DNA from 4 places in the Paenibacillus sp. FSL L8-0340 genome. Region 3 is predicted to be linked to each of the others. Evidence: predicted binding sites of a transcription regulator. Region 3 holds the regulator's gene; each other region holds the start of a gene.
The links. Region 3 encodes Rex, which represses fermentation and respiration genes when NADH is low (regulators of the CRP and FNR family bind a similar motif). Its sites were predicted from a motif close to TTGTGAAATATTTCACAA; they were not measured.

Region 1 (7,646 bases), 3.1 Mb from region 3:
CGCATCACCGCTGCCCTGTTCAGCGGGGATATCCGCTCCCTGACCGCAGACGAAATCGAGGAAGGCTTCAAGGAAATGCCGACCTATACCACAGCCGCTGAATCGAAAAATATCGTGGAATGGCTGGTGGACTTAGGGGTTGAGCCGTCCAAACGCCAGGCGCGTGAGGATATCACCAAAGGAGCAATCTCCATTAACGGTGAGCGTGTGAGTGAGCTTGAAGTGGAGATTACAGCTGATCACGCTATCGGCGGAAGATTCATCATCATCCGCAAGGGCAAGAAAAATTACAGTCTGGTGAAACTGACCTAATAGCGTACTACGCGATGACCCGCATGCGGCAAAGCCGCCGAACCCTGAGAGGTTCGGCGGCTTTTTGTAAATAAAAGTATTTATATGCTTCCCGCTATAAATTATCCGTTTCCACTTGGCTGATCAGATGTTCATTCATCCTCAAGCTTCGCAAGCTCATCCTCAAGTCCGGCGAGACTTGTGCGGATAGCTTCGGCTAAGGCTTGTTGTCTGGCTGCCTGCTCCAGCAGCTTCTCCTCCTCGGAGGCATCAGCCGCCGGGTCATACGCAGGAGAGGTTCTTAACCGGTTCAAATCTGCCTCACAAGCTTTTCCGGCATGTTCAGCTTGCTTCAATTCTTCCCCGGCAATGCCAATCTGGTACTCCAGATACGTGAAGTCAGATGAGGCTGCGCTGTGGGTTGAACGCTGTGAATAAGTCATCATGCACCTTCTTTCCTGTCCTTTCGGGTAACTGTACGTTCATCATACAGGCTTTCGGGCATGCGCTCAACTGACCTATAGGCGTATGCCTTTTCAGCCTTGGAATTGTGATTCTTCAAGCTGCCTGCGACATTGCTCACAGACAACAATCCCCATTCTTGTTTTACCATTAGAGAATTGAAAATAAAAGCTAAATTTTTCAATAACAGTTTACAAGGGAAGCTTCCCGCGAAAGAAGGTTGTTATACATAATGAAAGCTTTATCTTTTGACACATTGGACGAAGTCAAACGTTATCTGGGGGAAAAGCCAAGCAGCCGTGGTCTCGTGCTGTTCGCCTCCGCTGGTGCAGTCAGGGAACTGTCCCCGCACGCACCTGCAAATGCCGTGTTATGTTCGACCAAAGGTGAATATACCCCGAAGGGTTACCGGAACGGCGTGGTTTCGGGGTTTGAATACGATGCGGATATCGCCGATATTGTGGAGATTCTGCACCCGCCCGTGCTCAGCGGCGATAACCTCAAGGCCTCGTACCATAAAGTAAAAGACAATGTGGATGCGTTTCTGCTGCTGCTGTGCGACGGAAGGGCTGCAATGGAGGAGACGATTCTCTCCTCGCTTTATTTTATCGATCAAGAGTTCAAGGTGCTTGGCGGAAGCGCAGCGGATGATGAGAGCGGAGAGACCTATCTTTTTATCGGAAGCCGCCGGGTGCGCAACCTGGGAATCTTTTTCAACTTGACCGCCCGTACCGCATTGATCAAAGAAAACATATACGTTCCGACCGGAATGAAACTGCTGGTAACAGAAGCGGATGTGTTTCGACGAACGGTATATTCGTTTAACGGCCGCCCGGCGGCGGAAGAATATGCGCGTGTGCTGGATGTGAAGGAAGACCTGTTAGCCGGACATTTCCTGAGCAACCCGCTGGGCAAAAGATACGAAGACGATCTGATTATTGCATCTCCGATGGTCATCAATCCGGACAAGTCTATTACCTTCTACAGCCAATTGATGCCGAGCACTTATCTGGAGGTGCTTAGCGCGGCTGACCCGCTTGTGGTGCTGGAGCAGACGCTGCGTGAGATTCCGTTTAAGCCTGCTTTTGTACTCAACATCAATTGTACGCTGCGCGACAGGCTGTTCCTCCGGGATGGCTTGTGGGCAGGATTTGACGACAAGATGATCGGGTTCTGCGGGAACACCGCCGGCTTCATCAGCTACGGGGAGCAATATTACACAAAGCATGCCAACCAGACAATGGTATTACTGCTGGTCGGCTAAGGGGGACTCACTATGCAATGGATCAACAAGCTGCGTGCTTCATGGGGGAAAAGCAGCCGTGACGCGGATATAGAAACTCATGGCAGCGTCATCCAGACAGAAAAGGACAGTATGCCCGGCCAATCAAGCACCTGTAATGATTTGAATCCCGTCTCCAAGCCATTATCCTATGGCATTCATGCCTATTCCTTGGCGGAGCAGATCAGCCGCGAAACCGGGTTCATCCTCCAGGAAGAGGGACGGATGGTAGAGGATTTTGCAGCTCTGCGCGCGGGAAGCGGAGAGATGATCAGCCAGATCGGCGGAACTCAGCGGCTGCTGGAGCATTTGAAAGCCAACAGCGAGCAAACTGAAAGGCTTATCAATGAAATGTATGGCAGTCTCGCGTTTTCCTCAAACAAAATTGAATATGCGAAGGAAGCCAACGTACAGATATCTGCTGAAATGCAAAAAGCCTCGGCGATATTCACCCAGTTTGTGTCTTTAAATCAAGAGCTAAACCAGCATTTTCAGAGTATTGGGCAGCTGGCAGGCATTATTACGGAAATCGCTGAGCAGACCAATCTGCTGTCCCTGAACGCAGCCATCGAGGCGGCAAGGGCTGGTGAGCATGGACGGGGGTTCGCGGTCGTTTCTTCAGAAATCCGCAATCTTGCCGACCGGACCCGCAGCCATGTGGAAGAAATTATGGGTTCGCTGTCGGGGATGACAGGCGTGATAGAACAGCTGCACAACAAGTCCAGTGATGGAACACGGGCCATGGCAGAGACGAACGAGCGGATCGGCCAATCGACCGTTTATATGAACGAGATCGTCGAAGCGGAGGAAGAGGTATTCCAGCATCTGGAGAAAATACAGGTTTCCCAGGACAGCAGCCTTGAAAATGTGGAACGCATCAATGCCGATCTGCTGCATGTCATAGAGAAATCAGGACAGGATTCCGAACAGTTTGAGATGCTTGTCCTTACGATTCAGAAAAAAGCTGATCATTTTCAGCAGATGCTGAATCACTTGCATCAGATAGCGGAGCTAAGGCAGCTTGATGAAGAGGGAGATACAGCCGCCCGGCGTGAATAAGGCCCGTTTGTAAAGAGCGGTTTTAATGGTAAGTAAAAAGGTCCGCCGCGTGAAATAAGTCAATAAAACAACCCGCAGTAAGGATTATTCCCTTGCTGCGGGTTGCTTGCGTTCTTGTCTAAGTCAGTGTGTATGTAATATAGATAGACAGACGTTTAGTTTTTATCAATAAGTTCAAGTTTTTCAAGGATCTTTATTGTTGTTAAGGCGGATAACTGAACGGCCAATTCAACGCTTTCTTTCTGAATTCCATCCTTCTCAATAGCATCCTTGTTCTCTGAGAAGACTTCTTCAGTTACTTGGCTGATCAGACTTTTGACGATTTCAATATGCATAATAAACTCCCCCTCTCCGGAAAAATAGCCACATTCTTATATTTCGGCAGATCATCAGGTTTTTCTTTGAAATAAAACTTCCTCATTTAGCAGAAATCGGGTGGAGAAAAGTATAAACCATCTCATTATTATGATATAGTTAATATTGATTTTTAATCCATACCCTTTCGTTAGTACAGAAGAGGTTGTTTGAATACATATCAATTGTTACAGAAGACCTGAGAGGGAGTACTCCATGACACAATTTGTCTACAAGCAAATAATTGATGACCTTAAAATGAAAATCTTTGCTGGACAGTTTGCGGATATGCGATTACCCGATGAACGCAGTCTTAGCGAAACGTATCAGGTTAGCCGCAGCTCCATCAAGCGCGCATTAACCAAAATGGAAAGCGTCGGAATCATTTTCAAAAAACGAGGTTCAGGCACGTTTATTAACCCCTTATACATAAAAAACGAATCCATCTTCAATTACGAAGGTTCCAATCTGGGTGTCACCGACAATTTCCAGATGCATGGCAAGAAACCTAAAGTCAAAGTATTGAATTTCGAAGTCATTCCGCCAACCAAAGAATTGCAGCGGGATTTGTTCCTGGGGCCCCATGATTTTGTATACAAAATCGTCCGCTTGCGCCTGTTCGATGATGATCCCTTTATGATAGAGACGGGGTATATCCCGATAAAAATCGTCCAGGATTTAAACCAGACGATTATCGAGGGCTCCATTTTTAATTATCTGGAAGACTCGCGGAACCTGGCCGTAACCAAATCATTTTTATCTATTTTTGCCGAGCCGTCCTTGTCCACGGATCAGGAGCTGCTGCACTTGAAAGAAAATGAACCTGTTGGCATTATGGAGGGGATTTTCTTTTTGGACAATGGTACTCCCTTTGAATTTTCCCATATGCGGTTTCATTATCAATATTTGAAATTTAATACGTTTGTTTCTGTTCATTAAGGAGCAAAATAAGACCGGGAATTTTCCCGGTCTTATTTTTTTGTATCCTTTACTTTTTTGTGGATGTAACGTATTTACATAAATTTCAATATAACCGTGTTCTGACAGCCTTTTTCCTGAGTTTTTCATACTATGTTCAAATTTTCACAAAATTGGACCGTATCACTTGTCAAAAAGGTTGTATTTATTTTGAGCAGAGGTATGATGTATTTGTAGAGAAAAAGAATGGCAATAAGCAACAATATATATATATAGGAGTGGATGAAATGGGATTATCAACCATGAAAGTCGATTATTCGTCTAAAACGTATCTGGAAAAGCTTGACGCATATTGGCGTGCAACCAACTACATTTCGGTAGGTCAGCTGTATTTGAAAGACAATCCGTTGTTAAGAGAACCTTTAAAAGATGCTGACATTAAGATTAAACCTATCGGACACTGGGGTACTATTCCGGGCCAGAACTTTATTTATGCCCATTTGAATCGTGTTATTACTAAATATGATTTGAACATGTTCTATGTTGAAGGTCCGGGTCATGGCGGTCAGGTCATGGTTTCGAATTCCTATCTGGACGGAAGCTATACTGAGATTTATCCGGAAATTACGCAGGATATCCCGGGTCTCAAAAAACTGTTCAAACAATTCTCGTTCCCTGGCGGCGTTGCTTCCCATGCTGCACCAGAAACTCCTGGATCTATCCATGAAGGCGGCGAGCTGGGTTATTCTTTATCCCACGGCGCTGGCGCTATTCTGGATAACCCGGATTTGATTTCTGCTGTTGTTGTGGGAGATGGTGAGGCTGAAACCGGACCACTGGCCGCATCATGGTTCTCCAACCGCTTCATCAACCCTGTCACAGATGGCGCTGTTTTGCCGATTCTGCACTTGAACGGATTTAAAATCAGCAACCCGACGATTCTGTCCCGTCAATCGAAGGAAGAAATCACCGCTTACTTTACAGGCATGGGCTGGGAGCCGTTTTTTGTTGAAGGCGAAGACCCTGAACATATGCATCCGGAAATGGCGAAGGTACTCGATACCATCGTCGAAAGAATTGCAGCCATTCAAAAAAATGCGCGTGAAAATAACGACCTTACCCGCCCGGTATGGCCGATGCTCGTCTTCCGTTCCCCTAAAGGCTGGACTGGACCGGCAGCATGGGACGGTGTGCCGAATACCGGTTCGTTCCGTGCCCATCAGGTGCCAATTCCGGTTGACCAGAAAAATATGAAGCATGCTCCAGCTTTGCTTGAATGGATGAACAGCTACAGACCGGAAGAATTATTTGATGAGAACGGCCGCTTGAACGCAGAGCTTGCCGAAATCCTGCCGACAGGCGACAGACGTATGGGGATGAATCCTGTTACCAACGCTGGCAACCTTATCAAAGATTTGCGCCTGCCGGATTTCCGCGATTATGTGCTTGATAACTCCGTTCCAGGTAAAGTAGTAGCCCAGGATATGGCCGTTCTCGGAAAATACCTGAAAGAGGTTGTCCTGCTCAATGAAGATAACCGCAACTTCCGGATTTTTGGACCGGATGAAACGATGTCCAACCGTCTGGGACCTGTGTTTGAAGTGACCAAACGCCAATGGCTGGATCAAATTAATGAACCTAATGACGAATTCCTCGCCTCGTATGGCCGTGTGATTGATTCCCAATTATCGGAGCATCAGGCGGAAGGACTGCTGGAAGGTTATGTACTAACCGGACGACATGGCTTCTTTGCAAGTTATGAAGCTTTCCTGCGTGTTGTGGACTCGATGATTACCCAGCACTTCAAATGGCTGCGTAAAGCAACCGATCAAGGCTGGCGCGCTGATATCCCTTCACTCAATGTTGTCGCAACTTCAACTGTGTTCCAGCAGGACCATAATGGTTATACGCACCAGGATCCGGGTTTGCTGGGTCATCTGGCTGACAAAAAACCGGAATTCATCCGGGAATATTTGCCGGCTGATGCCAACTCCCTGCTGGCTGTATTTGACACCATCCTGAACGACCGTCAAAAGATCAACCTGATTGTGTCGTCCAAACATCCGCGTCCACAGTGGTTCTCGGCTCAAGAGGCGCAGGAATTGGTTGATAAAGGACTCAAGATCATTGACTGGGCCAGCACGGACGAAGGCGGAGAGCCTGATGTTGTATTCGCTTCTGCAGGTACCGAACCTACGATTGAAGCTTTGGCTGCCATCTCTATCCTGCATGAGAAATTGCCTGAGCTGAAAATCCGTTATATCAACGTGGTCGATCTGCTTAAGCTGAGAAGCCAGAAACTTGATCCGCGTGGTTTATCCGACGATGAGTTTGATCAATTTTTCACAAAGGATAAACCGGTCATCTTCGCTTTCCACGGTTATGAAGGCCTGATTAAAGACTTGTTCTTCGACCGCCACAATCATAACCTGCATGTGCATGGCTACCGTGAGAACGGCGACATCACGACTCCGTTCGATATGCGTGTACTGAATCAGATGGACCGTTTCGATCTGACGAAGGAAGCTGTTCTGAGCTTGCCTGCAGCTGACAAACACACTGCCATCGCGGATGAGATGGATGCTATGGTTAAGAAGCATTATGAGTATATCCGTGAAGAGGGCATTGACCTGCCGGAAGTGGAGAATTGGGTCTGGAAGAGTTTGAAATAAGTTTAAGAAATCTGCTTGTAAATGTATGATGAAGTTGAAGGTGCCTGTCCCGGTATGCATTAGGGGCAGGCACTTTTTTTGAATGGGGCTTAGGCTGGGATTTGTTCTATTAAGCTGACTGGTATCCATGTGGTAAAATAGAGGGATATGAAAGAAAAATTCAGCTAGGAGCCCTGAGAATGAAAACTATCATTGATATCGCCCGGGCGGCGGGTGTGGCTAAAAGTACGGTCTCAAGATATTTGAACGGTGGTTCTGTCAGCGATGCGACGAGAGAGAAAATCGAACGCATCATCAAACAGAACCAGTATGTGCCCAACACATTCGCCCAAAGCCTGAAGGCAAAGCGGACCAGCATTATCGGCACAATTGTTCCGCGCCTCGACTCCTATGCAGTCTCACAGACCTTAATGGGCATAGACGATGAGTTGCGGGGACGCCAGTATCAGCTGCTCATTGCCAACACCAATCAGGACTTGGAGCGGGAAATTGAATTCATTTATGAGATGGCGAGGCAAAAAGTTTCCGGTCTGCTGCTGCTGGCGGCGCAAGTAACGGAGCGGCACCTGAAGGCCGTCCGGGACTGCAAAATTCCGGTTATACTGATC
Region 2 (7,646 bases), 290 kb from region 3:
AAGCGTTCATCTCCAAGCGCTTTTTTGAAGTTAGTGAGGCCGGTGAATTTAACCGTATCCGATACTCCGTTCCAACTGGTGAAGCTGTAATAAAGTGAGCTGAAGATCGGATATATAAAGAACATGAAGAACAATACAAGTGCAGGAATAACAAACAGGATAAAGACCAATGGATTTCTGAGTGATTTATTCATGACTACCTCCGATTGCTTATACTATCTGGGAGCGATTAGGGCAGATTTTAAAAATGTACCCTGGAGCAAGCACCAGGGTACATAGAATTTACCGTTCCTATTCCACTGCTGCGTTAGCTTCTTCTTGAACTTTTTGCAGCGCCTCGCCCATTTTTTCAGGTGTTGTCTGTCCGCCGATCAGCTTCTGAATTTGAATGTTGCTGATCTCGGTGGTGACATCCGCTTGAACCAGAGAGTCAAAGGCAGGGAATGAAGACTGGGAATTATTCAGTACCGCTACGATTTCACTCATCAGATCATCGGTAATATTCTCGTTCAGGATTTTCTGATCAATCTTCATGGCCGGCAGCACTCCGTCCTCTACCAGACCGCGAAGCTGCATTTCTTCATTGTACATATTCTTGATAAAAGATTTCACTGCAGCCAGCTGACGCTCGTCATCTGCCGCTGAAGCCGAGAACCCGTAACCGTTGTTCACATCGCGCATCAGTGCCGTTTGGTCGCCTACCCCGCCGTCAACCGCCGGGATATTGAAGAATCCAACCTTGCCGATCAGACCTTCACCGGATTGTCCTGCTTTGAATACAGAGGATTTCCAAGTCCCATCATAGAGCAGAATGGCTTCGCCACTAGTGAACTGGGTGGTATACTCAGCATATTCGAAACCAAGCTCGCCTTTTTTGAAGTAGCCTTTATCTACCCATTCCTTGTATTTCGCAAAACCTTTCACTACATTAGCATCGCTCCATTTGGCTTCACCAGTCGCGAATTTAGCCGTTACATCCGGTCCGGCATAACGTGACCAGAGGTGGTTGGCCAGCATCAGTGGCACCCAGCCAGCCTTGGATGCGCCAGCCAGTGGTACTTTGCCATCAGCCTTAATATCGGCCAGTTGCTTCTCAAGCTCAGCAAAGGTCTTCGGAGCTTCCCAGCCCTTGCTGCCATAGTATTCTTTATTATAGAAGAAACCTTCACCGGAACCGCCGATTGGCAATCCGTAAATTTTGCCTTCATAAGTAAATGGATCAAGATTCGAGAACTTGTCTTTAATGCCCAATTCTTCGAGGATCGGGGTCAGGTCAAGCAATTTTCCTTCTTTGGCGTATATTTTGGAGTCAGGGCTCCCAAAGAGATCGAACACTGCCGGAGGATTGCCGGCGGCCATTTCACCGCGCAGCTTCTCTTTGCGGTTCACATCCGAATCTACACCATCCAGTTTGAATGTCAGGCCCGGCACTTCACTCTGAACCTTGCCTACCACATCCTCCAGAATAGCAAGACGTTTCTGCTTATCAGCACCAACCTGCGTATGACGGATCGTCATTTCGAATGGCTCAGCGCTGGCAGGCTCATCAGTGGCAGCAGCATTGGTTGCAGCAGCTGAATTGCTTGGTGCTGCAGTTTCTCCATTGTTGCTTGCCTTATTATTGTTGCCTCCACAGCCAGCCAGCAAAGCAGAAGAGACAAAAACCAGGGACAACAGCATAGTCATACTTTTTCTCATTACGGGTGACCCTCCCTATTTATTAATTTCCCTTACAACTCTTATTATAAAAAACAGTGTGTGTAATCGTAAGGTTAAGATTCATCTACTATAGGGATAAAATACTCTAATGTAAGCGAATACACCTCTAATCAGTCACATACCACGTTATTTATAGTTACATATACTGAAAAATAATTCCATAGAGAATAAACCTTGCGTCATTAAACCTCTACACAAAATCACTATTCCTGCAAAATAGTCCCTTAATATGCTGAAACATAACATGCCTTCTGGATCATTAAAAAGCAAAAAAGCCGTTTCCGCAGTACATAAGCTACTGCAAGATACGGCTTCGGCTTCCTATAATAAGTATCATCACTTAACAAGTGCTGTCTCGTTGCGTCCTTCTTCAATCAGCCGGTAAGCGCGCTGCACTTCTTCTTCGGTCGGTGAGGGTACCCCTTCTAGCTCATAGGGACGGCCAAGTTCTTGCCATTTATAAATCCCCATTTGGTGATAAGGCAGGATTTCAAACTTCTCTACCCCATTAAGCGTTCCAATGAATCGGCCGAGATTCAGTAAATCCTCTTCCTTATTATGGATGCCAGGAACGTACACGTGGCGGATCCACATTTTACGGTTATGATCCGACAACCAGCGGGCCAGCTTCAATGTACGATCATTCGATTTACCGGTCAGCTTAATATGCGCTTCATCATCGATATGCTTGAGATCGAGCAGCACAAGATCAGTAACATCCAGCAAATCGCTGATCTTCGAACCATCATTATAGCCATTTGTATCCAGTGTGGTGTGCAGATTCCAGCGCTGTTTCACTTCAGTGAACAGTTGTTTGACAAAATGCGCCTGCAGCGTTGGTTCGCCGCCGGATACAGTAAGCCCGCCACCTGAAGACTTATAATAATTCAGGTAAGGTTCGATTTCCGCCAGCACTTCCTCGATGCTCATTTCTCTGCCTTCATTAAGCCCCCAGGTATCCGGGTTATGACAATACTGGCATTTCAATAAGCAGCCCTGCATAAATAGAACAAAACGGATACCAGGCCCGTCTACGGTCCCGAACGTTTCTAAGGAATGTATATGTCCATTAGCCATATGATGACTTCCTTTCGAAAAGAACTTAAAATTTTAATTAATTTTTAGCAAGATTTTACCGCCCCCTGAATCAAGGGCGGTATCACCTCACTCCTATTACATCTTATACAAGAACTGTATTACACAGTTAATTTAATTACATTGTACCGTGGAATGTACGGTTGATAACATCCAACTGTTGTTCACGGGTCAGCTTGATGAAGTTAACAGCATAGCCGGATACACGAATGGTCAATTGAGGATAGTTCTCCGGATGATCCATAGCATCGATCAGTTGTTCACGGTTAAACACGTTAACGTTCAAATGCTGAGCGTTGTTGTGGAAGTATCCGTCCATCATGAATACCAGGTTGGACTTACGGGACTCTTCGTCTTTACCCAGCGCCTTAGGAACGATGGAGAACGTGTTGGAAATACCGTCTTGTGCCTCGGAATACGGAAGTTTGGCAACAGAGTTCAAGGAAGCCAGTGCGCCTTTCTTGTCGCGTCCGTGCATTGGGTTAGCACCTGGAGCGAACGGTTCACCTTTCTTACGTCCGTCAGGAGTAGTACCAGTCTTCTTACCGTAAACTACGTTCGAAGTAATGGTCAATACCGATTGAGTCGGCATAGCATCACGGTAAGTTTTGTGTTTGCGGATCATCGACATGAAGGTTTCAACCAGTTCAACCGCGATGTTGTCAACAGCATCGTCGTTGTTGCCGTAGCAAGGGAATTCACCTTCGGTTTCAAAGTCGATGGCGATGCCTTGTTCGTTGCGGATCGGTTTAACCTTTGCAAATTTAATTGCGCTCAGGGAGTCAGCAGCAACGGACAGGCCGGCGATACCGCAAGCCATCGTACGCAGAATGTCACGGTCATGCAGCGCCATTTCGATGCGTTCGTAGGAATATTTGTCATGCATGTAGTGAATGATGTTCAAGGTGTTGACATAAGTCTTAGCCAGCCACTCCATCATCGGTTTGAAGCGTTTCATTACTTCGTTGTAATCCAGATATTCGGAAGTGATCGCAGGGAATTCAGGTCCAACTTGTACGCCTGATTTCTCGTCTACACCACCATTGATCGCGTACAGCAAAGCTTTCGCCAGGTTGGCGCGGGCGCCGAAGAACTGCATTTGTTTACCGATGCGCATTGGGGATACGCAGCAAGCAATTGCGTAATCTTCACCCCAATATGGACGCATTACATCGTCATTCTCATATTGGATAGCGCTGGTTTCGATGGAAACCTTGGCACAATATTTTTTGAAGCCTTCAGGCAGTCTTTCGGACCACAGAACCGTCAAGTTAGGCTCTGGAGCAGGTCCCAGGTTGTACAGGGTATGCAAGAAGCGGAAGCTGTTCTTAGTTACGCGTGTTGTTCCGTCTTCAGCCATACCACCGATGGATTCCGTTACCCAAGTAGGGTCGCCGGAGAACAGTTCATTATAGTCAGGCGTACGCAGGAATTTCACAATACGCAGTTTCATTACGAAATGGTCAACGATCTCTTGTGCTTGTTCTTCAGTAAGTGTACCTTCTTCAAAATCGCGCTGTGCATAGATGTCGAGGAAGGAGGATACACGTCCCAGGGACATTGCAGCACCGTTTTGCTCTTTTACTGCTGCCAGATAACCGAAGTATACCCATTGAGTAGCTTCTTTGAAGTTGTTCGCCGGTTTGGAAATATCAAGACCGTGAGCGGCAGCCATTTCTTTCAGCTCGCCCAGAGCACGGATTTGTTCCGACAGCTCTTCGCGCAACCGGATTACTTCTTCAGTCATGGAATCAACTTCAAGCTCGGTTTGTTGTTGTTTCTTGTCTTTGATCAGGAAGTCGATACCGTATAGAGCAATACGGCGGTAGTCACCGATAATACGTCCGCGGCCGTAAGCATCAGGAAGACCTGTAATAACGCCGGATTTACGTACTGCTCTCATGTCAGGTGTATATGCATCAAACACGCCTTGGTTATGCGTTTTGCGGATATTCGTAAACATTTCGACAATGTTGTTCGGAAGCTCGAAGCCATAAGCTTTGGTGGCATCGATCATCATCTTAATACCGCCGAACGGTTGAATAGAACGTCTAAAAGGAGCATCAGTCTGTACGCCTACAATTTGTTCCTTGTCCTTGTCGATGTAGCCTGGCTTGTGGGAAGTGATGGTGGAGACAGTATCCAGGGAAACGTCCCATACGCCGCCTCTTTCTCTTTCTTCCTTGCTCAGCTGGGAGATAATCTTCCACAGTTCAGTAGTGTTGCTGGTAGGACCCACGAGGAAATCTTCGTTTCCTTCATAAGGCTTGATGTTCTTGGAAATAAATTCGTTAACGTCGACTTTTCTGGCCCATTTACCTTTTGTAAAACTTCTCCAACTTGACTTCACTTCTTGTACATCTTTTTCAATCACCGACATGCTAAATCCCTCCATTTATATTTATTATATTTGTAGAGATCGCGGGCTTGAAGGTTAATCCCGTGTCTCGTGATCCCAAAGATATGGTTGTAATTAAATTCACAATCGCGTCTTCATAACTGGGACCGTTCTTTATATAAACATTTTAGTTTATTTTCTGAAAAAGGACTGTGACAAATATCACCTTTCCGGTGATATTTGTCACTCCCATTCCCTTCCATATCAACCTATAACCTTATCCTTTGCTAAGCAATCACCAATTAGTTGTCGAATCTTCCGTAGAATGCGTTGCGGTATACATCAGCAAGTTCAGTAACCAGCGGCAGTTTAGGGTTGGCAGTAGTACATTGGTCTTCAAATGCACGGTCAGCCAGATAGTCTACGCGGGATTCGAAATCCTTAGGATCAAAGCCGAGTTGTTGGAACGACTCTTCAATGCCCAATTTTTTGTTCATGTCGCGGATTGCATTGATCAGGCTGGTTACGCCTTCTTCGGTAGTGCGTGCAGGCAATCCCAGAATACGGGCGATTTCTGCATAACGTTCGTCAGCTACAAAGTGCGAGTATTTAGGGAACGCAGCAAACTTCGTTGGTTTCTTGGCATTGTAACGGATAACGTGTGGCATCAGGATGGCATTGGTACGTCCATGAGCCGTGTGGTATTGACCGCCCCATTTGTGCGCCAAGCTGTGGTTGATGCCCAGGAATGCATTAGCAAATGCCATACCAGCCAGCGTCGATGCGTTGTGCATTTTTTCGCGGGCAAGTTTGTCGCCTTCAAGTGCGGATTTCTCCAGGTATTGGAATACCAGCTGGATGGCTTTGATAGCCAGACCATCGGTGTAGTCACTTGCCATAACGGAAACATAAGCTTCAATCGCATGTGTCAATACGTCCATACCTGTATCAGCAACAGCAGTCTTAGGCAAGCTATATACAAACTCAGGGTCAATGATCGCTACGTCCGGAGTCAGCTCATAGTCTGCAAGCGGATATTTAGTATTATTTGCAGTAGTTTTGTCAGTAATAACCGCGAAAGAGGTTACTTCCGAACCTGTACCCGATGTTGTTGGAATAGCTACAAATTTCGCTTTGTTGCCGAGCTTAGGGAATTTGTATACCCGTTTGCGGATATCCATGAACTTTTGTTTCAGACCGTTAAAGTCAGCATCCGGGTGTTCATAGAACAGCCACATTCCTTTTGCAGCATCCATTGGGGAACCGCCGCCGAGTGCGATGATGCAGTCCGGTTGGAATCTGTTCATCATAGCTGTACCTTTTTCCACGGTAGTTGTCGATGGATCCGGTTCAACTTCCGAGAACACTTCGATCGCTACAGGGGTCTGGCGTTGACGCAGGTAGTGCTCTACTCTTTCTACATAACCCAGTTTAACCATCATAGGGTCAGTGATAATTGCTACGCGGGTAATATCAGGCATTTTGGCCAGGTATTGAGTGGCTCCCTTTTCGAAATAAATCTTATCAGGCACCTTAAACCATTGCATATTCACGGTACGACGGTTCACCCTTTTCACATTGATCAGATTGATGGCAGTTACGTTTTGCGATACCGAGTTGCGTCCATAAGATCCGCAGCCCAGAGTCAACGAAGCGATATTGGTATTGTAAATGTCGCCGATGGCGCCATGTGTTGAAGGCGAGTTAACAAGAATACGTCCAGTTTGCAGACGGTTCGAGAACTTCATGATAACTTCTTCATTGTTGGAATGGATAGCCGAGCTGTGTCCCATGCCGCCGAATTCAACGACTTGAGCTGCGCGTTCAATCCCTTGGTCAGCGTTCTTAACCTTGTAGCAAGCCAGAACCGGGCTAAGTTTCTCAGCGGACAGCGGGTACTTGGTGCCTACGCCTTCGAGTTCAGCTACCAGAATCTTCGTTCCGGCAGGAACCTGGATACCGCACATTTCAGCGATCTTCACAGCGGATTGACCTACGATTGCCGGGTTAACCGCACATTTTTCTACATTCATTGCGCCGTTAGTCAGCTTAGCAGCTTCTTCTTTATTTACAAAGTAGCAGCCATTTGCGATCATTTTCTTTTTCACTTGGTCAAAAATCGCTTCTTCAATAATAACAGCCTGCTCGGAAGCACAAATCATACCATTGTCGAAAGTCTTAGAAAGAATAAGGTCGGTAACCGCTTGGTCGATATCAGCACTTTTCTCAATGAAGGCAGGTACGTTACCAGGGCCTACGCCGAGAGCCGGTTTACCGCAGCTGTATGCCGCTTTAACCATTGCAGATCCGCCTGTTGCCAGGATAAGAGCGACGTCCGGATTGTTCATCAATGCGTTTGTTTTGTCCATTGTCGGAAGCTCAATCCATTGGATACAGTTCTCAGGAGCGCCTGCTTTCACAGCTGCATCATGAAGAATTTTTGCTGCTGCGGCACTACATTCTTGCGCTGATGGATGGAAACCGAATATAATAG
Region 3 (7,646 bases):
TATGGCCGAGGTGACCAAACGGCTTAAGGATACGCTTCCGCAATATGAAAGCCGGGAAGCCCAGGAGATCATGATTGGCGAAGTGAATACGGCCCTTCAGGAGGACAAACATCTGCTGATCGAGGCAGGCACCGGAACCGGCAAATCGCTCGGTTATCTGCTGCCGGCCATTTATCAGAGCGTACGTACCGGGCAGAAGGTTATGGTCAGCACCCATACCATTAACCTTCAGGATCAGCTGCGCGAACGCGATATCCCGCTTCTGACCAGTGTTGTGCCTTTCCCGTTTAAGGCTGCGATATTCAAGGGGAGAGGGCACTATTTGTGTCTGCGCAAGTTTGAACATAAAATAAATAAAAAAGACTTCGTAAGTCCCCGGGAAGAAGCGCTTACGGCAGCGCAAATGATCGTATGGCTGACCCAGACGGAATCGGGTGACGATGAGGAGCTGAATTTGAGCGGTCGCGGCGGGGATTTCTGGGAGACGGTAGCCAGTGATACCGATTCCTGTCTGGGCCGTTCCTGTCCGTGGTTCCGCAAATGCTACTACCACCGGGCCAAACATGAAGCAGGGATTGCCGATGTGGTCATTACCAATCACTCCAAGCTGTTCGCAGACGTCAAAGCCGGGCACCAGCTGCTTCCGGCTTATGAGCATCTTGTCATTGACGAGGCCCATCATTTGGAGGATGTGGCGGGCAAGCATCTGGGCATGCAAATGAAGTATTTCACGGTAGCTCACACGCTTACAAGGCTGTATAAAGACAGCCGCAGCGGCCAGCTGCCGGCACTGCGTCAGACTCTGCAGTCCTCGGGCAGTGAGCAGGCTTCGGAGTGGAGCGGCGTAATTGATAAAATCTATCCCGACCTGCTTACCGTGAAGGAAACTTGGGATACACTGAGCGACAAGCTGTTCGGCCTATTGCCCGAACGCAGCGATGCAGCGGCAGGTGAAGCCGGCCAGCTGGTCACACGCCTGCTTCCCGGCAGCAAGCCCAAAGATTGGGAAGAGCTGGCGGCGCTGGAGAATACGCTGCACTTAGCCCTGAGCGACATCATCCGCAGGGGTGACAAAATGCTCAGCGAGATGCGCGATACGGAGAGTCAATCGTCTTCGGACAGCCTGGTGACTGATATCGGAGGCTTATTCAAGGATTTGGCATCCATCCGGGAACAAATCCGCTTCTTTATGGGTCTCAGTGACGATAATATCGTGTACTGGATGGAAGGGAGCGGCAACTACCGGGGCAAGTCGCTTCAGCTCTACGCCGTGCCTGTCGATGTAAGCAGCCAGCTCAAGGATCTGTTCTTCGACAAGAAGAAGAGCATAGTGCTGACCTCGGCCACGTTATCGGTCGACAAGTCCTTTCAGTTCATGATTGACAACCTTGGTCTTTCTGAAGCCTCAGAGCAAGGGCGTCTCATGACAGCGCTGCTGCCTTCACCGTTCAAGTACCGTGAACAGGCGCTGCTTGTCATCCCGCGCGATTTCCCCAGTGTTAAGGGCAGCGTAGGCGATGCGCGTTTTGTAGACAAGCTGGTGCATTCGCTGGCTGAAGCGGCGGCGGCGACCAAGGGGCGGATGCTGGTGCTGTTCACCTCCTACAAAATGCTGCGCCAGGTTTATGATCCGCTGAAAGAGGCCTTGGCTTCCCAGGACATTACGGTTTTGGGCCAGGGTGTGGAGGGAGGCAGCCGCAGCAAGCTGATCCGGCGTTTTCAGGACAGCTCTGCATCGGTATTGCTTGGAACAAGCAGTTTCTGGGAAGGAGTCGACATCCCTGGCGAGGCGCTGACCTGTCTTGCGATTGTAAGGCTGCCGTTTCAGCCGCCGAATCATCCGCTTGCTGAGGCAAAGGCAGAGCTTCTGCAGGCCCAGAAGAAGAATCCTTTTATGAAAATGTCTGTTCCACAAGCAGTTATCCGGTTCAAGCAGGGTTTTGGACGATTGGTTCGTACAGCGCAAGACCGGGGAATTGTTATTGTATATGATACCAGGGTCATCGAAGCTTATTACGGGAAGTACTTCCTGTATTCACTCCCTGGTCCGAAGATGGAGCACATGCTTACCGATCAGATGGTTCCGCGGATTGCGGAATGGCTTGACGAGGGCGGCGTTTCCTAATCTGTCATTGTATATAAATTTTTTTTATCTCTTTGTGCCATAGGCTGTGTCCCGTTCGTGGAGCGGGCACTGCACGTGGTTATCATACGATATCGCGTCAGTGCAATTCTAAATTAGGAGGAGAAAACATGAAATCGGATAAAATATCGGAGGCCGTCGTTCGCAGACTCCCAGTGTACCTGCGTTTCCTGAACGATCTCCAAAAGCGTGAAATCTCAACCGTTTCTTCTCAGGAACTCGGGCAGAAGCTGGACCTTAATCCGGCGCAGATTCGTAAGGATCTGGCCTATTTTGGTGATTTCGGCAGAAAAGGCATTGGATATGACGTGTCTTATCTCATCGAAAAGATCCGTCATATTCTGAAGCTGGATCAACAAATCAATGTGGCCCTGGTAGGTGCCGGTAACCTCGGTCATGCCTTGTCCAATTACAATGCTTATCTGAAGGATACTATGAAAATCACCGCTGTATTTGATTCTTACGCTCCCAAGATTGGACAAAAGATCAACTCTCTTACGGTTCAGCCAATGGAGGAGCTGAGTCAGACCATCCGTGATCAGGGAATCCGGATCGGGATCATCACTGTACCGGACAGCGAGGCACAGAATGTGGCTGATATTCTGGTAGAATCGGGCATCGAGGCGATCCTGAATTTTGCACCGGTCATTCTGAAGACACCTGCAACCATCCGGATTCATGCTGCCGACTTTACGACTGATCTGCAAAGTCTGGCGTATTATTTACATGATGGAAAGGAAGGAATTACAGATGAGCAGCAATAAGATGATAATTGCAAACGGACGTTTTCTGGTTCCCGGAAGCGAGAAGCCGGTCCTGAGCGGTTATATGACTATAGAAAATGATTTGATCACATACATAGGGGAAGAGAAACCCGTTTTTGAACAAGGCACAGTGACGCTCGACGGCAGCCGCCTGCTGTTCATGCCGGGTCTGGTCAATACCCATGGCCATGCTGCGATGTCGCTGCTGCGCGGCTACGGGGATGATATGGTCCTTCAAGCCTGGCTGCAGGAGAAAATGTGGCCGATGGAGGAGAAGTTTACGGGAGATGATGTCTACTGGGGCACTTCCTTATCCGTTCTGGAGATGCTGAAAGGCGGCACAACCACCTTTTTGGATATGTATGATCATATGGACCGGGTGGCCGAGGTGGTCGAACATTCCGGCATCCGTGCGGTGCTGATGCGCGGTGTTATTGGTCTATGTCCTGAAGAGGTGCAGAACCAGAAGCTTGCGGAAGCTGTTGCGTTCGCCCGCAACTGGCACGGCAAGGCTGACGGCAAAATTACAACCATGATTTCACCGCATGCCCCGTATACTTGTCCTCCGGACTTTTTCATGCGGTTTGTGCAGGCAGCACATGATCTGGACCTGCCGATGCATACGCATATGTCGGAAACGCTGCGTGAAGTGGAGCAGAATGCCGCTGATTACGGCCTGCGTCCTGTAGCGCACCTGGAGAAGCTGGGAATGTTCACCCGCCCGTCCTTAATCGCCCATGGTGTCCATCTGAACGATGAGGAGATCGAAATCCTCGCCCGCCACAAGGTGGGGGTGTCCCATAACCCGGGCAGCAACCTGAAGCTGGCCAGCGGGGTTGCGCGGGTGCCTGAGCTGCTGAGAGCCGGAGTCAAAGTTTCGCTGGGTACGGACGGGGCGGCAAGCAACAATAATCTCGATATGTTCGAGGAAATGCGGCTTGCAGCACTGATCCATAAGGGCGTCAGCGGGGATCCTACCGCAGTTCCCGCACCGGAAGCGCTGCTGATGGCCACGCAGTACGGGGCGGAATCAATCTTCCTGAACCAGGTGGGCCGCCTTGCAGCAGGGATGAAGGCTGATTTTATTGCGATTGATATCGACCAGCCCCATTTACTGCCGCATAGCGACTTGCTCTCCCACGCCGTGTATTCGGCCAGCGCCAAGGATGTCGAGCATGTCTGGGTGAACGGCAAGCAGATTGTGAAGCATGGTCAGTGCCTAACACTGGACGAGGAAGAAATCCGCCGGAAGGCGCAAGAAACTTTTGAAGGGCTGCTGAAGCGTTAATTCGACTGCCGCCGTAGTTGACATTATGACGTTTCATATATTAAGGAAAGGAAGCTGCATTTTGAGGAAAAGGAAAAAATGGCTTCTGCTGGGGATCGCTCTGTTTCTGCTCATTTTGTTCGGTCTAAGCCAATTTTATGCCTATATCATGAAGGACCAATGGAATGAACGCAGCGCGGCCAAAGAAGTTGCCAAGACCCGGGCGGGACTTACTGAGATATCCAAGGCGCAAAAATCGGTATGGGACGAAAATTCAGTGTACTGGGTGCTGACAGGGAAAAATAAAGCCGGTACGGATCTGATGGTGTGGGTACGTTTCACCGTAGACGGTAAGCCGGCCGGCGGTGATAACGGAGTTTATGCGGAAGAGCTGGCCAAAGGAACCTCGGAGAAGCAAATCCGCTCCATTATAGCCTCCCAGCTACCCGGCGTCGATATTAAACGGCTGCTTCCGGGAGTATATAATGGAGAGTACGCCTGGCAGCTTTTTTACAAGCAGGAGGGACGTTATTATTACAAGTTCTTTCGTTTTGCGGATGGTACAGCAATCGGGGATGGATATACTTTGCCGAGCAAGTAGAGGCAGGCTTGCAATAACAAATGAAAAGCGGACAAAGCGGACAAAGCGGACCAGTGCTTGTCCGCTTTTTTGCATAATATTGCTAATAAGTTGAACTAAAGCGCAACCGAGGCAAAAGCAGCAGAGGGGAATTTTGGAACTGTAGGAGCGATAGGCATTTTTTTACTCTGACATTTTGTGAAATTTATATCCTATCTTTTTTCAAGGTATCCCAATTTGATCCGGTTGCTGCTAAAGAGTTAAACCGCCGGAACCCCGTAGACCCACCGGCTTTCAAAGAAGATTATGATTTTGTTCAGGTGAACTCAGAAATGCTTGAGGCAGGAGTACATAAAATAAGGCGCGATATTACGTTGTCCTGTTCCAGAGAAACCGCAAAAAACGCCTGGGTTCAGCATGAGCTGGCTGCCAGAATCAAGAATTACATAACGCAGAGAATTCAGGGGGGGGCTATGGAGAAGAATTCCATGGGTGCAAGATATTACAAACTGTCTGAACTCTTGAAAGGTGAGAAAATTGTAACAAGCAGTAGATAAAATTAGTTGATGATGGGGGAAGGTCGTGGATTATTTAACGTTAGCGGTGTACGTAGTTTCTCTTGCAGTTGGATTGGGAGCAGTGAAATATGGGAGAATGAACAAAAGGAGGAAGCTGGTGGCTCTTGGCTTTATTATCCTTTCCTTTGAAATAGCCTTGCCAGTCCTTTCATTTGCCGCCGGGTTTATGGATGCTGTGGGTATATATTGATGATACTGAGTACATAACGAAGTATATACAAATAGCAATATCGAAGTCAGGAGAAATTAATATATTAGCAGAATAGAAAAGGGCCTGAATGGATTAATCATTCAGGTCCTTTTTGCCGATAAAGGAGCAAGGATTGAAGGGAATGCCCAGAAATTAGTATCAAAAATTTTAAATATATTCACACTTTCGTGCGAAATCGTATATACACCTGTGATATACTTCTACTTGTATTAAGACATGCTTAAGAGCATGTCAGTCTCGGATGGGCGCTAGACACGCTATTTATTGCAAATCATATATTTAAGTTTGGTCAACTTGAGAGGAGGACGTTTCTTGAAACTGCGTCTTGTGCCTGTACTGCTAACGTCTCTGTTGTCTGCTGCACTGCTCTTTGGCAGCTTTTATGCTTATCGTCAATTTGCGGTCCATGAGCCGCTTGATAAGATAGTATCGGCTTATGAAGGTGTTAATCATTCACATATTACTATTAACCGCAATGAGGTAACCTTGAAACTGGATTTGAAACCTGGCACGAAATTGCGCGAGCTGGTGCAATACGTGAACACTGAAGGCAAGTCAGCCATTAATGGACGGTCGCTCAAGCTGGACGTTGATCAGCATTCCAGTAAACTGCTGGACGAATATTGGGATAAAGCGATGTTCTCAGTAGCAGAAGCGATGGAAAGCAAAAAGTATACACTTATACCTGCTAAACTAGATGGATTGAAAGAGCAATTTCAGGAATACAAGAATGTAACTGCAACAACTGAAATTGATGACAACAACGTCTATGTGAGCCTGAGCAACGGTGAAGAGAGCAAGTTCATCATTTTACCGCGTGCAGCGGCAACGATGGGAGTGTGGAACAATGCCTAAGTGGTGGAAAGAGATTATAGCCGGATTTGTTCCGGTCCTGCTGATATTTATGGCTTTTGTGGGCATTAACATTATTCCTGTCATCATAGCAGCCGGTATGGTTTGTGCACTCCTGGTGATCGCCCATTTGCGCGGCGGGTTGACGGTGAATGCGGGCGGGGACAAGAAACGCAAGAAGAATGGCCCTTCCAAGCTTACGTTTGAAGAAATCGGCGGTCAGGATAACGCGAAGCAGGAGTTGCGGGAAGCGCTTGATTTCCTGATCCGGCACGAAGAAATCAGCAAGTTCGGGATTCGTCCGCTTAAAGGGATCTTGCTTACAGGCCCTCCGGGAACTGGTAAAACGCTGATGGCCAAGGCTGCGGCTCATTATACCAATTCCGTGTTCGTTGCCGCTTCAGGCAGTGAATTCGTGGAAATGTACGTCGGTGTCGGTGCCGGACGTGTCCGTGACTTGTTCAAGGATGCCCGGACCCGTGCAGTGAAAGAGAATAAGCAAAGCGCCATTATCTTTATTGATGAAATTGATGTTATCGGCGGCAAACGTGAAGGTGGCCAGCAGCGTGAATACGATCAGACGCTTAATCAGCTGCTGACCGAGATGGACGGGATCTATAACAATGATACACCGCGCATTCTGCTTGTTGCGGCAACAAACCGCAAGGAAATGCTGGATTCAGCGCTGCTGCGTCCCGGCCGCTTTGACCGTCATATCCAGGTGGATATGCCTGACAAGAAGGGCCGCAAATCAATCCTCGATCTGCATGCCAAGAATAAGCCGCTGCATGCTGAGGTGAATTTAGACAAGATCGCCGAGGAAGCCTACGGATTCTCCGGTGCACAGCTGGAGAGCGTCATGAACGAAGCGGCGATTTATATGATGCGCGAGAATCTGACCGAAGTCGAGCAGCGCCATCTGGCGATGGCGATTGACAAGGTGATGATGGGCGAGAAGACTGACCGCGAAACCAATCATGAAGAGAAACAGCGGGTGGCCATCCATGAGCTTGGACATGCTATTATGGCGGAGCTGCTGCGTCCGGGCAGCGTCAGCCAGGTTACCTTGACTCCGCGTGGACAAGCACTTGGTTATGTTCGTCATAACCCGCAAACCGAGCAGTATTTGTATACCAAGGATTATCTGGAGAATCAGATTATGATCGCGCTTGGCGGAGCAGCTTCCGAGGAGATGTATTATGGGGGCCGCAGCACAGGTTCACGCGGCGATTTCGATCAGGCGCTGAATAT
Region 4 (7,646 bases), 3.6 Mb from region 3:
TAGCATGTAGATAATCCCAATCCAGCCATGCTGGCGCAAGTTTTGGCGGATCACACTGCTGTTAAAGAAGAATCGGCTGCGCGTCATAACCGGCATCCCCCATTTCATATATAAAGATTTCCTCAAGTGTCAGCGGCAATAGGTCGAGTACATACGGATCGTACACCCGAAAAGCCTGCCCGATCCGCTCGCGGTCCCCTTTTACAATATAGAGATTAACGCTGCCACGCTGTTCCTGATGAAGAATCTGCAGCTTGGCTGTCAGTACCGATGCATGCCGTTCATCCCGGAACGCCACCTGCACTTTATGCGTGTCCGCTTTGAGATCGTCCAGATCCTTCTCCACCAGCATTTTGCCGCCGTGCATAATGCCGACATGATCGCATAGATCCTCAATTTCCCGCAGGTTATGCGAGGAGATGATGACGGTCATCCCCCGTTCGGCCACCTCCTGGAACAGCAGATTCTTGATCTGCCGCCGCATGACCGGGTCAAGCCCGTCAATCGGCTCATCCATGATAAGCACATCCGGCGAGCAGCTTAGAGCGAGCCAGAAGGACGCCTGGCGCTGCATACCCTTGGAGAACCGGCTGAGCTTGCGGCCTGTATCGAGCCGGAACATTTTCCCAAGCTCCTGAAAGTGTGCCTCATTCCACCCCGGATAAATAGAGCGGTAAAAGGCGGCCATGCTCTTGATTGATGCCTGCGGGAAGAAATAAGGACTGTCCGGCATGAAAATGATCCTTTGCTTCACCCCGGGGTTTTCAAAGACCGGCTTCCCTTCAAACTTAACCGTGCCCTCTTCCGGCCGGTAAATACCGGCGAGCGTCTTCAGCAGTGTTGTTTTACCCGCACCGTTCGATCCGAGCAGTCCGTAAATGGCTCCTTTATGTACAGTCAGCGAAATGCCGTCAACTGCTTTTTCTCCCTGAAAAATTTTGCTGACGCCGCGAATTTCAATCATGTTTCTCCCCCTCTCTCTGATCCAGCACCTGGCGGTACAGCGCACCTATCTCGCTTTCGGTAAATCCAAGGTAGACGGCTGACGCCATCAGGCGCAGCAGCTCATTCCGCACTTCCGCCCTCTTGCTTTCGTTCAGTCCCTGCTGAAGCGGAGCCACGAAACTCCCCTTGCCCTGTAAGGAATAAATGTAGCCTTCCCGCTCCAGCTCCCGGTAGGCTTTCTGAATCGTATTCGGATTTACGGTGAGCTGCGAGGATAAGATCCTCACCGAGGGAAGCTGTTCATCTGCCCGCAAAATACCATGCATAATCATTTCTTTGATCTTGCCGGTCAGCTGCTCGTAAATCGGCTTGCGGCTGCGGACATCCAATTCGAACATGACAGTTCTCCTTTCTGATGTTGTATCACAAACTGTGCCTAGGTGTATTAACTGTACTACTATTATTAGTACAGTTAGATATACATGTCAACCCTCCAAACAAATTAAATTAGGCCAACCACAAATTACCGGCTGACCTAATCTTATAAAGCCCCAAGGGTTTTTCTTCTATATATGCACGATATATACGGAGAACTCTATTGCTGCGGCAATGCAAGTTCCCCAGGAACCCCGGCCCCCTTCCGTTTCCGGCGTTTGTCGCTGAACAATGCGAATACAGCACCCGGAAGCATAATAAGGCTGGCTAAAACGTAAGTTCTGCTGTATGCCTGTTCAGCTGCATGTTTCATGTCTTCTCCTGCACGCGTCAGGACGAGCTCCATCTCCCGGGTTTGCCGGCTCCGGTCGGCGGCAAATGCCTGCTGATCCGAAGGGGCAAGCCGGGCAGCAGCAAGCTCCGCCTCCTTCAATACCTTCCCGGAGGTTTCAGCCGGTGAGCTTTCCCCATTGGCCAATGAACCCGCCGCATCCGCAATCACTGTTTTGAGAAAGGGCTGGAGCACAGCATCCTTCTCCACTGCTTTCACCGCGCGGACGGAAGCCGCATGCAGCCCGTCGCTGGTATTTTGCTGCAGCACAGTAACGATAATAGCTACCCCGATCACACCCCCCAGTGATTTTGCCATATTCGTAATCCCCGATGAGATTCCCACCTTTTCCTCTGGCACGTTGCGCACGGCTGAAGACATCACTGGTGCCATGGTGAAGCCGGTGCCGATACCGGCCACAACCAGACGGATCAATACTTCCGGAAGCGTTGAGTCTGCATGCAGTCCGCTTAATGAATACATCGCTCCGGCCATCATAATCATTCCAACCGCCCCAAACAGCTGGCTGCCGTATTTATTGGACAACGGCCCGGATAGGGCTGAGCTGACGATCGAGCCCACCGCAAGCATGGAAAGTACAAGCCCGGCCCGCAGTTCGGTCATCCCCATCATCCGGGTCAGGAAGAAAGAGGTCAGCAGAGAGATATTCATCAGCCCCGCACCAACAAACAGCATAGTTAACGTTGCACCGTTAAACGGGGGAATTCTCAGCAGCGACAACGGGAGCATCGGCTCCTTCCCTTTCCACTGTGTGAGGAAAAAGAAGACGAGAAACAGAACCCCTGCAGCCAGCAGTAGCAGCGTCATCCGGGAGTTCCAGCCATAATCCTGAACTTTAATCAGCGCATAGGTAATAAAAAACATCGCCCCGGTTATCCCCAATGTTCCGCCATAATCAATGGATCGGCCTGCGGTCTCATCTCTGGATTCCTGTATAAACAGACAAGTAAGCACCACGCTCAGCACCCCCAGCGGCACATTGACAAAAAAGATCCATTGCCAGTTCAGATTTTGCGTAATAATCCCGCCAAGTGCCGGCCCGCTCGCAGCCGCAACGCCTGAAACGGCCCCCCATATGCCGATGATCAAGCCGTGCATCTCCTTTGGAAAGGTTGTGGTTGTCAGCGGAATGGTAACCGGAACAATGATTGCCCCCGCAAGTCCCTGAAGGACCCTTAATCCAATGAGCATCCCAAGTGATGTAGCAAAGCCCGCGAGCAGCGAGGTCACAGTAAACAGCACCACACCGGCGATAAATATTTTCTTCCGTCCGAATTGGTCAGCCAGTCTTGAAGCCGTGAGAATGAATACGGCAAACGCCAGATTATAACCATTCATCACCCAAGAAATTTGCGATACGCTGCCGCCAAATTGCCTCGTCATTTCAGGCAAGGCAATATTAATAATCGTCGTATCCAGCAGCGCCATGAAGAAACCCAGAACAATTGCCGTAAAAGAAAAAGCCCTACGCATTCTGATGCTCAATTTCATCTCTCCTTATATGTGAACTTAAGTTCATGTTTGAATTATATGAACTATAGTTCATGTTTGTCAATAATAAATTGAACTTTTGTTCAACTTTTGTTGACAGTAAAATTTCGCTCCTCTACAATCGGTTATAAGGAGGGGCTTTAACCATGAGTGAAATGGAAGACAAGACAAGAACACCGCGGCAGGACCGCAGCATCAAGACCAAGGAAGCCATCGTTCAAGCCGCCATGAGGCTTTTCTCGGAGAAGGGCTACCATCAGACCAATACGAAGCAGATTGCTGCGGCAGCGGGCGTATCCACCGGCAGCTTCTATTCCTATTTCATAGATAAAAGGGCCGTATTTATTGATGTGCTCAAGGACTATAACGAAACCTTGCAGGCTCGGATTGATGCCTATATGTCAGAGATCAACTTCCATAATCCAGATAAACACGCGCTGCTCACCCATTTGGTAGACAGCCTACTGCTCTCTCACGAGGTTTACATCGGATTCAATAAGGAGCTCTCCATTATGTATCTTAGCGATGACGATATTACGCAACTGATGGATGCCCAGTATGAGGTCGGCCGCGTCAGAACACTTCAATATCTTCAAATTGGCAAGGATGAGCTTAAAATTAACGATCTGGAAGCTGCTGCAATCCTCGTGTTTGAATCGATCAACGCCATTGTGGACGTGATTGCATTTTCGCCGCACCGTATTTCGATCGAAAGGCTGAAATCGGAGCTTGTCAATATGCTCGTAGGGTATTTGTACAAATGACGGGGCTATGCTGTCGGTACGGACAACCAACTCGCAGCACAAAAAAAGCGGCTTAAGCAGAAAACAATCTGCTTAAGCCGCTTATTACACTCTTTCTACCTCTTGCCGTAAACGCGGACGATCAGCGCTTATCCTTCCAGAAATTCAGCGGCTCCATATCCTTCGTAATAATCTCAAAGGTATAGCCTTCCTTCTTCAGTGTTTCGAGTACGTCCGGCAGCACTTTCAGTGTAGCTTTCTGATCATGCATCAGGATAACAGGATTGCTGTTGGACTTTTGCAGTTTATGGACCTGTTCCATAACCGTATTATAGATCCTGGCGCTGTTCTCCTTGTATCTCCAGTCGTTTGAGTCCACATTCCAATCCCATAGATGGAACCCTTGGCTAAGCACTCTGTCCCTGTAGGATTTGGTGAAATAAGGTTTGCTTCCGTATGGCGGACGGATCAGCGTTGTGCTGGAGCCGGTGATCTTCTTCAGCACCGCATTATCAGCTGACATTTCGGCAAGTGCTGCACCCGGAGAAGCATAAAACTTCTCTTTGCGGTGAGTCATACCGTGGAGTGCGAGTCCGTGGCTTTCCTCTTCAATTCGTTTTACTGCCGATGGATACCGGTTCATATTGGGTCCAAGCATAAAAAAGGTCGCCTTTACCTCATTTTTACCCAGAATATCCAGCAGTTGCGAAGTCGTTGCCGATGGTCCGTCGTCAAAGGTAAGATACACTATCCTTCCTTGCTTGCCCGGGGTTGTCTCCGGAGCCGGCTTTGCGCTGACAATCGGCTTTAATTCGCTCTTGAATTGGCTTACGAACGCGACATCATCCAAAGCTGCCGATGTATCCCGCACTCTTAGTAAATATTTATCCGGCTCAAAGGTTATCATATACCCAAGATAAGTACTTATCCGCAACGGAACCATCAGCGATCCATTCTGCACAAAGCTACTTATTTGAACAATAGTATCATTCTGGAGTTTGGCACCTCCGTCATCTTTGAGCAGTAAAAGGGATTTGCCGCCTCCGGCGATCTGAACCCCGTCCTGAAGCATGGAAATGTTCCACTTCAGCTTCTGCGCCAAAGCGCGTACTGGAACATAATAGTTACCTTTTACAGAAACAGCTTCTATTTCCGTCAGTGTGTCGTTCACACCAAGACGTAATGAGGGATTCGTTCCGGCTGCGATTGCCGTATTCTGTAGAATACCGAAACATAAGAATAAAGACATGAATAACAGCATTGTTTTTTTCATTCGCACAAGCAGTAATCTCCTATCTATGTATATTTATCTATACTTTATCACACATAGATAGATTTGAATTTGAGAGATTGTAACCGCCCAAAGAATATCTTGTTACTTTTTCACAGTGACAAAAGACATATTCTTAATATTTATCAAAAAATCGCAACAATCGTCGAAACCTGTCGCGGCCGCAAAAAGCGGTTAAAATCAGAGTTTATTACACAAATTAATTGTGACGAAATTAGTAACATTTGTGAAAAAGTGAACAAAATTTGAACAACCTTAAAATTACCTTAAACCGCACCACTACAGTGATCTTTGTCATACCTTACGACATTTGTAACAATTCGATCACACATATTTAACTTGTTCGCCATTATTAAGGTCTTATGTGGCTTTATTGTAAAAATTTGTATTTTGCATTATGGGTAAGTAGTTCTTACTATAGATACAGGTTAATCTTTATTGGCTAATGAACGGCAATGAAAAGAAGTTTTGAAGGAAGGAGTTCTATATGAAAAAAAAGGGTCCGTTATACGCTTTGTTCCTCAGCCTAATCCTTCTTCTGCCGGGATGCAGTTCGCTCACCGTTCTGAATCCGAAGGGTCCGGCCGCACGCACTTTATCTGACACCATCATCCTGTCCATTCTGGTGATGATCGGGGTCCTGGCAGTTGTCTACATCTTATATATATTCGTACTGGTGAAATACCGGGCGAAAAAAAGCAACGAAGGTTACATTCCAGAACATGAGGAGGGCAACAAGGTTCTCGAAGCCATCTGGATTATTATCCCGATTATCATCGTAACCTTTTTGTCAGTGGTGACTGTAAAATCAACCCATGCGGTTGAAAATGTTGCAGAGGAATACAAGGACCAGAAACCATTGGTTATTTACGCCTCTTCTTCCAACTGGAAATGGCATTTCAGCTATCCTGAGGAGGGAATTGAAACCGTAAACTACGTCAATTTCCCGATTCACCGTGCAGTAGAGTTCAGACTGTACTCTTTCGGTACCATCACCAGCTTCTGGATTCCACAGCTTGCCGGACAGAAGTATGCGATGAGCGACATGCTTACAGAACTTAATCTCTCCGCTGACACTGCAGGTTCATTTATCGGCAAGAACTCGAACTTCAGCGGTAAAGGCTTCGCCCACATGGAATTCGAGGCGCTTGTGATGAGCGACAAGGAATATGCCGAATGGGTCAAAGAGGTTAAGGATACCGCGCCTAAGCTTACAGAGGATGAATTCAAAGGCCTGCTGGCTGCCGAACATCTTGGACGCAAAACCTATTCCTCCACCCACTTGGAGTTCAGCCCGCCGCCGGGAGACCATAGCGAGCATATGAGCGGGGATGGTACGGAAATGGATATGGATAACGGAAATATGGATCATCAGGATAACAAGGACATCCACCCTTCCCCTGAACCGTCCAGCCAGACCGAATTTGACAGCGAGCCCAACCCAGAGGTGAATGAGCCGCTTCCAAGCTCACCTGTAGAAGAACACACACACGAGGGCCACTAACTCGTTCACAGTTTAATGTAACAACCTGAAAGGAGCTACCCTAATGGATTTAGACAAATTTAAGGTTCACGGCGAACCCCTGATATACGGAGCAATGATCAGTATCGCTCTTGCGACCATCGGGATTCTCGTTGGGCTTACCTATTTCAAGAAATGGGGATACCTCTGGCGCGAATGGCTTACAACTGTAGACCATAAGAAGATCGGGGTTATGTATATCCTGGCCGCACTGCTTATGCTGTTCCGCGGTGGCGTTGACGCCATGATGATGCGTCTGCAAACGGCAGCGCCGGAAATGAAATTCCTCGATGCCCAGCACTATAACGAGGTCTTTACCACCCATGGTCTGATCATGATTCTGTTCATGGCCATGCCGTTTATCATCGGTTTAATGAACGTAATTATCCCACTGCAGATCGGCGCGCGAGATGTGGCCTTCCCGCGGCTGAACGCGGTCAGCTTCTGGCTCTTCTTCATGGGAGCTATGCTGCTTAACATTTCGTTCGTAATCGGCGGTTCGCCGGATGCCGGATGGTCGGCTTACTTCCCGCTGGCGAGTCTGGAATTCAGCCCTACGGTCGGTAATAACTATTACTCTCTGGCGCTGCAGATTTCCGGTATCGGGACACTGATCACAGGCGTTAACTTCATCGTGACGATTCTTAAAATGCGTGCACCAGGCATGACACTGATGAAGATGCCAATGTTCACCTGGTCCGTACTGATTACAAACATTATTATCGTATTTGCCTTCCCTGTGCTGACTGTGGCACTTGCCCTGATGATGTTCGACCGGCTGTTTGGTTCTCAATTCTTCACGATGGCCAACGGCGGGATGGATATGCTCTGGGCCAACCTGTTCTGGGTGTGGGGACATCCGGAGGT

Region 1: NST07_RS08405 (phosphoketolase family protein) is a predicted target of Rex. The motif match lies at 4,520-4,537, and genes of this name have one in related genera.
Region 2: pflB (formate C-acetyltransferase) is a predicted target of Rex. The motif match lies at 5,282-5,299, and genes of this name have one in related genera.
Region 4: qoxA (cytochrome aa3 quinol oxidase subunit II) is a predicted target of Rex. The motif match lies at 5,482-5,499, and genes of this name have one in related genera.

What each region holds. Positions count from the first base shown of each region.
Region 1 is NZ_CP151967.1:1,835,941-1,843,586, forward strand. It holds gene tyrS (tyrosine--tRNA ligase) at 1-312, shown strand, start outside; gene NST07_RS08375 (hypothetical protein) at 444-737, opposite strand; gene NST07_RS08380 (hypothetical protein) at 734-904, opposite strand; gene NST07_RS08385 (FIST N-terminal domain-containing protein) at 986-2,017, shown strand; gene NST07_RS08390 (methyl-accepting chemotaxis protein) at 2,030-3,094, shown strand; gene NST07_RS08395 (hypothetical protein) at 3,250-3,429, opposite strand; gene NST07_RS08400 (GntR family transcriptional regulator) at 3,665-4,387, shown strand; gene NST07_RS08405 (phosphoketolase family protein) at 4,654-7,038, shown strand; gene NST07_RS08410 (LacI family DNA-binding transcriptional regulator) at 7,218-7,646, shown strand, end outside.
Region 2 is NZ_CP151967.1:5,192,812-5,200,457, forward strand. It holds gene NST07_RS23785 (sugar ABC transporter permease) at 1-194, opposite strand, end outside; gene NST07_RS23790 (extracellular solute-binding protein) at 292-1,698, opposite strand; gene pflA (pyruvate formate-lyase-activating protein) at 2,056-2,796, opposite strand; gene pflB (formate C-acetyltransferase) at 2,933-5,194, opposite strand; gene adhE (bifunctional acetaldehyde-CoA/alcohol dehydrogenase) at 5,455-7,646, opposite strand, start outside.
Region 3 is NZ_CP151967.1:4,905,113-4,912,758, reverse strand. It holds gene dinG (ATP-dependent DNA helicase DinG) at 1-2,125, shown strand, start outside; gene NST07_RS22370 (redox-sensing transcriptional repressor Rex) at 2,215-2,907, shown strand; gene NST07_RS22365 (amidohydrolase) at 2,894-4,195, shown strand; gene NST07_RS22360 (DUF5590 domain-containing protein) at 4,257-4,775, shown strand; gene NST07_RS22355 (hypothetical protein) at 5,337-5,522, shown strand; gene NST07_RS22350 (hypothetical protein) at 5,856-6,398, shown strand; gene NST07_RS22345 (AAA family ATPase) at 6,391-7,646, shown strand, end outside.
Region 4 is NZ_CP151967.1:1,079,547-1,087,192, reverse strand. It holds gene NST07_RS04940 (DUF6449 domain-containing protein) at 1-108, opposite strand, end outside; gene NST07_RS04935 (ABC transporter ATP-binding protein) at 62-964, opposite strand; gene NST07_RS04930 (GntR family transcriptional regulator) at 957-1,343, opposite strand; gene NST07_RS04925 (MFS transporter) at 1,541-3,217, opposite strand; gene NST07_RS04920 (TetR/AcrR family transcriptional regulator) at 3,370-3,987, shown strand; gene NST07_RS04915 (polysaccharide deacetylase family protein) at 4,109-5,239, opposite strand; gene qoxA (cytochrome aa3 quinol oxidase subunit II) at 5,745-6,761, shown strand; gene qoxB (cytochrome aa3 quinol oxidase subunit I) at 6,805-7,646, shown strand, end outside.